DNA from 2 places in the Mesorhizobium sp. P2_E9 genome. Region 2 is predicted to be linked to the other one. Evidence: predicted binding sites of a transcription regulator. Region 2 holds the regulator's gene; the other holds the start of a gene.

Evidence for each region. Region 2 encodes PhoB, which activates phosphate uptake and scavenging genes when phosphate is short. Its sites were predicted from a motif close to TGTCATNNANCTGTCAT; they were not measured.
Region 1: the regulator PhoB is predicted to act here: its motif matches at 2,139-2,155, upstream of AC1D05_RS31770 (PhoX family protein).

What each region holds. Positions count from the first base shown of each region.
Region 1 covers NZ_JBFUET010000023.1:18,668-23,650, reverse strand. Annotated here, with positions in the region: gene AC1D05_RS31770 (PhoX family protein) at 73-2,076, opposite strand; gene AC1D05_RS31765 (hypothetical protein) at 2,351-2,839, shown strand; gene AC1D05_RS31760 (response regulator) at 2,939-3,601, opposite strand; gene AC1D05_RS31755 (sensor histidine kinase) at 3,598-4,983, opposite strand, start outside.
Region 2 covers NZ_JBFUET010000005.1:298,214-303,196, forward strand. Annotated here, with positions in the region: gene AC1D05_RS11695 (sugar ABC transporter permease) at 1-374, opposite strand, end outside; gene xylF (D-xylose ABC transporter substrate-binding protein) at 519-1,559, opposite strand; gene AC1D05_RS11705 (ROK family protein) at 1,831-3,075, shown strand; gene phoB (phosphate regulon transcriptional regulator PhoB) at 3,088-3,777, opposite strand; gene phoU (phosphate signaling complex protein PhoU) at 3,797-4,504, opposite strand; gene pstB (phosphate ABC transporter ATP-binding protein PstB) at 4,530-4,983, opposite strand, start outside.

The DNA.
Region 1 (4,983 bases), on a different contig from region 2:
GGCGTCATGCCGCGAAGGAGGGGCGTTCGGGAACCGAAACCCCTCCCAAGGCTGCAAAACCGGCGCCCGAGATCAGACCGCGATCTTGCCGCCGCCCTGCCTGGTGATGGCGACGACCGACGGTCGCACCGGCATGTCGGGCTTGAAGTCGGGCCAGCGGGTCGACAGGTCTTCATAGTAGGACGGGCGGCCAAAACCTTCCCAATCCTCGCCGCCATCGCCCGGATGCTGGACGGCGACGAAGGCGGTCTGGTCGTCGGGCGCAAACAGCGGGCCGCACATTTCCGCACCGATCGGCACGCGGAAGAACAGCTTTGAAGTCGCCCGTGCCGCCCCTTCCGTGTCGACCGCCCACAGGCCGTCGGTGCGGCCGGTGGCCTTCGGTCCCTGGCCGTCGGTGGCGACCCACAGGCGACCGGCCGAATCGACCGCGCAATTGTCGGGCATGCCGAACCAGCCATTGCTCGTCGTTGCAGTCGAGAAGGTAGCACCGACATCGGCAACCGAGGGATCGCCGCATTTCAAGAGCACTTCCCATTTGCCCTTGGTGGCCGTGAAATCGCCATCGGTCTCGGTGATCTCGATAATGTGGCCGAAGGCATTTTCGGCGCGCGGGTTGGCGGCATCGACCTGGTCGGCCTTGCGCTTCGAATTGTTGGTCAGCATGACATAGATCTTGCCGTTGACGCCATTGGGCTGGATGTCTTCGGGCCGGTCCATCTTGGTGGCGCCGAGCAGATCGGCGGCGCGCCGCGTCTCGATCAGCACGTCGGCCTGGCCAGCAAAGCCGGTTTCCGCCGTCAGCGGCCCCTGGCCGAAGACGATCGGCAGCCAGTCGACCGTGCCGTCCTCGGCGAATTTGGCGACATGCAGCGTGCCGTCGTCGAGCAGGTCCTTGTTGGCGGCAGGGTCGTTGGCGTTGAACGTGCCCTTGGTGACGAACTTGTAGACATAGTCGAAGCGCTCGTCGTCGCCGAGATAGAAGACGACGCGGCCGTCCTTGGCGACGATCGATTCGGCGCCCTCATGCTTGAAGCGGCCCATGGCGGTGCGCTTCCTCGGCGTCGAGGTCGGATCGTTGACATCGACCTCGACGATCCAGCCGAAGCGATTGGGCTCGTTCGGCTCCCTGGCGAGGTTGAAGCGGTCGTAATGTGCGCCCCATTCATAGGCGCCTTCCGGAATGCCGAGACGCTTGTAGTTGGCGGCTTCCTTGTGGCCTTCCGGCAGTTCGCCGGAGAAATAGCCGTGGATGTTCTCCTCGGCCATCACATAGGTGCCCCACGGCGTGACGCCGCCGGCGCAGTTGTTGAAAGTGCCGAATACTTTCGTGCCGGACGGATCGGCATTGGTCTTGACGCGGTCATGGCCTGCGACCGGACCGGACAGCGCCATTTCGGTGTTGGAGGTGATGCGGCGGTTGAGCTTGCCGTCGCGCACCACTTGCCACTTGCCCGACAACTTGCGGATCTCGACGATGGTGCCGCCATGCGCCGCCATTTCGACATCGACCTGCTCCTTCGAGAGCGGCGCGACCTCGGCCTTCTTCTTCCCGTCCTTGTCGACGATCGAAACAATGCCCGGGAACATCAGATGCGGGTTGGTGTATTCGTGATTGACCACCAGCAGGCCGTGCTCGGCCGAGCCGTCGATCGCGATGTAGCCGACATAGTCGTTGTTGTAGCCAAACTGCCTGGCCTGCGCCTGCGCCGACTGCTTGGTCGGATCGAACTCCGGTGAATCGGCAAACAGCGGATCGCCCCAGCGCAACAGCACGTCGGCGTCATAGCCCGGCGCGACATGATGCTTGTCGTCGATGCCGGCCTGGAGCTCGTCGAATTTGAAGGCTGAGCCTTCCGCGGCGCGGGCATCGTCTGCCGCGATCATGGCCAGCGGACTGACCGTGGCGGCGATCGCCGATACGGCGAGCGATCCTTTCAGGAAACCACGGCGCGAGAACCGCGCGGCGATGATTTCGCCCATGGTGCGGTTGGCGGTGGGGTTGATGGCCGGTCCTTCGTTTTCCTCGAGCAGGCTGGTGCGGAATCGGGCGTCGGGGGAACGGTGTTCGGTCATGAGGGCCTCTGGCTTTGGCGTGGCTGGAGCTTGTTGCCTGTTCGACCCCTTAAGCCAGGCCGATCACATTTTCGTGACATCATACAAGCTCCCATGCCCGGGGCGAGGCGACTTGCTCACGCGCACCTCGGACTTTGGTCCAATCTTGCGCTGGCAAAGGTCCTGGAGGACAACCGCAACGGTCGGAGGTCGCTTCCGGCCACTACATCTTTCGGCGATGTTGCGGGTTGCAACGTTGGGGTGGGCGCGCCGGCTCAATCGACGGAGATAAGGGATGCACGGATCGATCACGGCCCGTTGTCGCCGGCTGACGCTCGTTTCGGCGGCGGCTCTGGCGCTGACCATCGTCCCCTATCGAATTTCCCTGCACGGCTCCGCCCCCGGAATCGACGCCGTCACCGCGCAGGCCGGCAAGGGCGGCGGCGGGAATGGCGGCGGCAACGGTGGTGGCAACGGCGGCAGCGGTAACGGCGGCGGCAATAGTGGAAACGGTGGCAACAGCGGCAGCGGCGGCAATAGCGGCAACGGCAATGGAAACGGCGCGGGATCCAGCAATGGCCAGAGCGACAAAGGCGCCAGCCATGTCAACGCCACGACCGGTGACAAGGTCGATGTGAGCGGCAACAAGATCACAGTCACGCACCCCGACGGCATCGTCGAGAAGGTTGAAGGCGGCCGGTTCAAGATGCAGGATGCGCTGGGCCGCACGATCATCGACCGCCGGGCCACACCCGCCGATGTCAGCCGTCTGAAGGCTATGTGAGGCTGGTCAATAGGCCACGGCCAGCTTCGCACGTCACCTCCGCCGCCCCCGGCGGAGGTGACCTCTCTTTGTCCGGCCCTCGCGCCGGTCCGCGATGGCCTACGATCGGTTCCTGTCCTGGTCGCGAAACTCGCGCATCATGAGTGCCGCTTCAGTGCGGTTTCGCACATTGAGTTTTGACAGCACCCCCGTCATGTGATGCTTCACCGTCTTCTCCTGCAGCTCCAGGCGCAGGGCGACCTCCTTGTTGCTGAGCCCTTCGGCCACCAGCCGCAGGATTTCCGTCTGTCGTTCGGTCAGGTGCCGCAGCCGGTCCGCCACGCCATTGGCAGGCTGCGGCGACTGGAGATCGGAAAGCAGCCGCGCCGACAGGGCCGGCGTAAGGTAGCTCTCGCCGGCCGCCACGTTGCGCAGGATGTCGGCGAGCGCGCGCGACCCGACACCTTTCAGGATATAGCCCTGCACCCCAGCGTTCAGGGCTTTGGTTACGTCGGCATTGGCCTCCGAAACGGTCAGCATGACGATCTTCTGGGTGGGATGGTCGGCAAGGATGGTTGCAACCGCGGCCAGGCCGCCGCCCGGCAGGGAGATGTCGAGCAGCAATAGGTCGGGCCGCACCGTCGAGGCGATGCGTTCGGCATCCTGCGCCGTCGCACCTTCGCCGACGATCTCGAAGCCTCCGATCTCCGACAGGCTGCGTGTCACCCCTTCGCGAAAAAGCGGATGGTCGTCGACAATAGCGATGCGAATGGCGCCAATCATGCTTGCTCCTCGACCGACAGGCTGATCACCAGCCGCGTGCCTTGCGGTCCAGTCCGGGTTTCGAACTGGCCGCCAATGCTTTCAACTCTATCCCTGAGGCCGGCCAGCCCCAATCCTTCGACCCGTGCGGCTGGATCAAAGCCGGGTCCGCCGTCCGATACTTCGACGAAGAGCCTGCCGCCTTTCATTTCCGCACGCACTGCCTGGTCCTTGCCTCGCCCGTGGCGATAGGCATTGTTCAGGCCTTCCTGCACGAAACGATAGATGCTGATCTTCTCGGAGGCTCCCGGTTCGGGCAGATGCCTAGGCAGCGTGAGCGTCACCGACGTTCCCGTTCGGCGCTGGTGTTCGTCGACCGCCAGCCGCAATATGTCCATCGCGGCGGCCGTCTCTATCTGCGGCAAAACGAGGCCGGTGCAGATGCCGCGTATTTCGCGCATCGCATCCTCCAGCGTCTTGCGGATCATCGTAACCTCGGTCGAGCGGCTTTCGCCCCAATTGCCGTCGCCGGAAAATACCGGGCTGTCCATGCGCAGCGCCGCCAGGGCGACGAGTTGTGCCGGTCCGTCATGAAGGTCGGCGCCGATCCGGCGCAAATATCTTTCGTTGAACGCGGTGGCGCGGCGGGACGCCCGCTGCACACGCTGTCGCAAGGCGTTGTTTTGTGTCACCAGGCCCTGCAGCTCCGACACCTGGCGGCGCAGCGCGCCGCGCTGGTCGTCGATGGTGCGGCTGGCGCGCAGCACGATGCCCGACAACAGCAGAAACGCCGTCAAGGTGGTGCCGGCCACGATCAGCCAGCTCGACAACAGGGCGGAAGCCAGCGTGGCTTTGAAATCGCTGGCGACCTCGAAGAACTCGGTGACGGCCACCACCTCGCCGGACCAGGGTTCGCGCACGGGATTGTAGATTTCAAGCAGCGGCACGCCGGCGGCCTGCTCCTTCTCTTCGTCTCCATCGAACGTATCGAATTGGGCGGTGACGTTGCCCTGGAAGGCGGACCGCAGATTGTCGGTCAGATCGAAGCGACGGCCGATCAGCGCCGAGTCTTTCGCGTAGAGCACGGTGCCATCGCGGCGCCACAGCCTGAACGAGACCAGGCGCTTGCCGAGTGCACCCTGGCCGAGCGTCTCGTCGAGCGCCTGTTTGACGGACTCGCTGAGTTCCTCGCTCTTGCGCAGGTCGGGCAGCAGCGGTGCAATCACGCTGTCCACATAAAGTGCCGTGGTGGCGGCCGAATTGCGGGTGACACCGTCCCGGATCTGCGACGTCACCCAGGCGCCCACCACCAGCATGACGGCCAGAAGGCCAAAGCCGCCGGCAACGAGGAATTGCAGGGCAAGGGAAAGCTCGCTCCAGCGTCGCGCCAAGTTCTGCAGAAT
Region 2 (4,983 bases):
CCAAGCTGGAAACCGATGACGCGAATGAGGAATTCGGCTTGCGCCACACCCATGATCATGCCGATCACGCCTTCGACGGATCCGACCGAGAGGTCGATGTTGCGCATGACGATAACCAGCACCATGCCGGTCGCCATGATCGCGACCGACGAGGTCTGCACCGACAGATTCCATAGATTGCGCGGCGTCAGGAAAAGTCCACCCGACAGGATGTGGATGCCGACCCAGATGACCAGCAGCGCACCGACCATGCCGAGCATGCGCGTATCGAGTTCGGTAGCCTTGAGGAACCGTCCAACGGCGCTGAGTTCGGATGCACGCGCCTTGTCCGCCGCAGTGCTGCCGACCGGTTGATTAGAGGTCGTGTCGGTCATGCTATCCTCCCACCGGTTTACCGTCTGGCGCGGATGCCGGAACATGGATGCTATTTGCTTTCCGCAGTCATTGGGGCGGGAAGCCCCTTGAGAAACGCCGCGGCTTTTGGGCCGCGGCGTCGATATAGAACAGCATTGCGCCGTTTAGTTGCAGGCCGCGACGCTGCCGGCGGCAACGCCTGCGCAGACTTCGTCCTTCTTGATCCAGCCGGCGTCGATGACGACGTTGAGATTGTCCTTGGTGATGGCGACCGGGGTCAGGAACAGCGACTTGACGGTGTTGCCGCCAGGCGTCGTGAAGTCCTTGACGCCGGCGATGTCGGTCATCTTCTTGCCGTCGGCCAGTTGCGAGGCGATCTCGGCGGCGTTCTTGCCGAGTTCGCGCGCGTCCTTCCATACCGACACGGTCTGGGTGCCGAGAGCGATGCGGTTCAGCGCGGCATGGTCGCCGTCCTGGCCCGACACCGGCACTGTGCCGGCGAGACCCTGTGCCGTCAGCGCCGCGACGACGCCACCGGCGGTGCCGTCATTGGCGGCGACGACGGCGTCGACCTTGTTGTCGTTGGCGGTCAGGAACTGTTCCATGTTCTTCTGGGCGTTGGCGGGCAGCCAGCCGTCCGTATAGGCCTCGCCGACATTCTTGATCTTGCCGCTGTCGATGGCCGCCTTGAGCACTTCCATCGAGCCCGAGAACAGGAAGTCGGCATTCGGATCGGCGCCCGAGCCCTTAATGAAGACGTAGTTGCCTTCCGGCTTGGCCTTGAACACCGCAGCCGCCTGCAAGCGGCCAACTTCCTTGTTGTCGAAGGTCAGGTAGAAGACGTCCTTGTTCTCGATCAGGCGGTCATAGCCGACGACCGGAATGCCTTCGTCCAGCGCCTTCTGCACGGCCGGGCCGATGGCCGAGGCATCCTGCGCCAGGATGATCAGCGAATTGGCGCCCTGCGAGATCAGGCTCTCGACATCGGTAAGCTGCTTGCCGGGATTGGACTGCGCATCGGCGGAGATGTACTTGTCGCCGGCGGCCTCGATCGCCTTCTTCATGGCGGCTTCGTCGGTCTTCCAGCGCTCTTCCTGGAAGTTGGACCAAGAAACGCCGATGACCTTGTCCTTCGCCTGCGCGACCGACACAAGCGTCAGCGACATGGCGACACCCGCCAGGATGGCGGCTGTGAATCTCTTCATGATATTCCTCCCTGCGCCGCGTATGGCGCGACCAAACTGGCCCTAAGGCCGGCACAAAGGCTCTATTTTTTCGAGCCTCGAAAAAACACTGATCGAACACCGGAACGCTGTCAACAACGATTCTGATGGATTTTGATGTCCTTGTGAATTTTTTTCGAGCCTCGGAATAAATAAATGACAGGACGGGCCGCTTCTGCCAGTATTTGACCGTGTCGTCGGCAGCGTTCGAGGGGCCGGAGGAACCGCGGCGACCGGGAGGATGTGGGAAAACATGTCGGTCGGAATCCGCCACGACGATCTGCGCCGGCGCAACCGCGCCATGGTGATTGCGGCCGTGCGCCGGGCCGGTCGGCCCTCGCGCACCGAGATTGCCGCGACCACCGGCCTCAGCCACTCGACCATATCGGCGATCTCTTCCGACCTGATCGGCGAAGGCATCCTGGCCGAAGGCAAGCCGAGCGAGGCCGGCGCGCTCAAGCGCGGCCGGCCGCAGGTCGGCCTCGGCCTCAATCCGGAGGCCGCGGCTGTCATGACCGTGGTGCTGTCGCTGAATTTCCTCTCCGTCGCCGTCATCGACTATGCCGGCCAGGTCGTATCGGAGGAACAGCGCCGGCTGGACACGCTGACCATGTCGCGCGAGGCGCTGATCGGCGAATGCGTCGCCATCGTGCGGCGGCGCCTCGATGATCCCGATATCGACGTGCGCAGCGTCGCCCGCATCGCGCTGGCGATCCAGGGCATCACCGACACCGAGGCCCGGGCGATGCTCTGGTCTCCGATCACGCCGCAGACCAACATCGCCTTCGCCGACATACTCGAGGCCGAGTTCGGTATCCCCGCCACCATGGAAAACGACTGCAACATGATGGCGGTGGCGCTGCGCTGGCGCGATCCCGAGCGCTACCGCGACGACTTCATCGCCATCCTTCTGTCGCACGGCATCGGCATGGGCCTGGTGCTGAAGGGCGAGCTGTTCACGGGCACCCATTCCTCGGGCGGCGAGTTCGGTCACATGATCCATCGGCCCGGCGGCGCGCTTTGCCGTTGCGGACGCCGCGGCTGCGTCGAGGCCTATGCCGGCAACTATGCCATCTGGCGCAACGCCAGGCAGCTCAGTGAGGACACCGAGCCAGTGGCCGATGTCAGCGACGCGCAGATGCGGGCGCTGGCCGCGACGGCACGCGAACGCGACGGGCCTGAGCGCGAAGCCTACCGCAAGGCCGGCGAGGCACTGGGTTATGGGCTCGGCAGCCTGTTCGCGCTGATCGATCCCGCGCCCGTCGCCATGGTCGGCGTCAGTGCCGCCGCCTTCGACCTGATCGAGCCGGCACTGCGCGAAGCGATCGCGCAGACCGCCGGCGGTCAGCACTCGAAATCGATTTCCTTCGACACCGAGCCGAACGAACTGCCTCTGATCCGCGAAGGCTGCGCCATGCGCGCGCTGACCTTCGTCGACCAGGAGATTTTCGCACCGGGCGTGCAGGCGAGAGCTGGCACCGGAAAGAACGTTGCCTGAATCAGGTCCCGCTCAATCTTCCCTGATCGCGTAGCCCGCCCCGCGAATGGTGCGGATGACGTCCGGCATACGGCCATTGTTGACCGCCTTCCGCAACCGGCCGACGTGCACGTCCACCGTGCGCTCGTCGATGTAGATCGTCTCGCCCCAGACATTGTCGAGCAACTGGCTGCGCGAGAACACGCGGCCGGGATGACGCATCATGAATTCGAGCAGGCGGAACTCGGTCGGCCCGAGCCGGATCTCGCTCTTCTTGCGATAGACCCGGTGCGATTCACGGTCGAGCACGATGTCGCCGACCTTGAGCACACTGGACAGAACTTCCGGCTTGGCGCGGCGCAGCAGCGCCTTGACGCGAGCCATGAATTCCGGCGTCGAGAACGGCTTGACCAGATAGTCGTCGGCACCGGTCGAGAGCCCACGTACGCGGTCGCTTTCTTCGCCCCGCGCGGTCAGCATGATGATCGGCAGCCGCTCGGTCTCGGGCCGCATCCGCAGGCGGCGACAGAGTTCGATGCCGGACACCGCCGGCACCATCCAGTCGAGCACCAGAAGGTCGGGCACGTTCTCCTGCAGGCGGATCTCAGCCTCGTCGCCGCGCGGCACCACCTCCACCTGGTAGCCTTCGGATTCAAGATTGTAACGGAGCAGCACCCCCAGCGGCTCCTCATCCTCCACCACCATAATGCGTGGCGCGATCATCGATTGGTCACCTCTTGCGTCAGGCCGCTGGCGCCGACATCGCCGTTTCATCCTGCTTGGGACGATTGGCGGGCAACTGCGTGCCGGTCAGGACATAGTAGGCGTTTTCGGCGATGTTGGTCACGTGGTCGCCGATGCGTTCGAGATTCTTGGCGCAGAACAACAGATGCGTGCACGCCGTGATGTTGCGCGGATCCTCCATCATGTAGGTCAGCAGTTCGCGAAAGACGGAGGTGTATTTGACGTCGATGCGTTCGTCGTCGGCGCGCAGCTTCGCCAGGGCAGCGGCATCGCGCGCCGCATACTCCTCGATCACGCCCTGCACCTGGATCAGCACCAGCTGTGCCATGGCGTCGATGGAATGCGACAGGTCGCGCGGCGTGGCGCTGAGACCGACGGTGCCGACACGCTTGGCTATGTTCTTGGCAAGGTCGCCAATGCGCTCGAGGTCGCCGGCCATGCGGATCGAGCCGACGACATGGCGCAGATCGTCGGCCATCGGCTGGCGCTTGGCGATCAGCGTGATGGCGCGGTCGTCGAGTTCGCGCTGGCGCGCATCCATGATGGCATCGTCGGAGACCACACGCTGTGCCAGCGCGTTGTCGGAATTCAGCAGCGCCTTGGTGGCGCCGCCGACCATCGAGCCGGCGAGGTCGCCCATATCGCTGATCAGCCTGCTGATCTGTCCGAGATCCTCGTCGAAGGCTGCGACTGTGTGTTCGGCCATGATCCTGGTCCTCGTATGCGTGCGATCAGCCGAAGCGGCCGGTGATGTAGTCTTGCGTGCGCTTCTCGCGAGGCGACGTAAAGATCTTCTCGGTTTTGTCGAACTCGACCAGTTCGCCCAGATACATGAAGGCGGTCTGCTTCGAGACGCGCGCCGCCTGCTGCATGTTGTGGGTGACGATGACGATCGTGTAGTCGGCCTGCAACTCGTCGATCAGTTCCTCGATCTTGGCGGTCGACAGCGGGTCAAGCGCCGAGGCCGGCTCGTCGAGCAGGATGACTTCCGGCTTCACCGCCACCGTGCGGGCGATGCACAGCCGCTGCTGCTGGCCGCCTGACAGGCTGAGGCCGCTGGCATTGAGCTTGTCCTTGACCTCGTTCCACAGGGCTGCGCGCTTCAGCGCCTGCTCGACGCGGCCGTCCATCTCGGCCCTGCTGATCTTCTCATAGAGCCTGACGCCGAAGGCGATGTTCTCATAG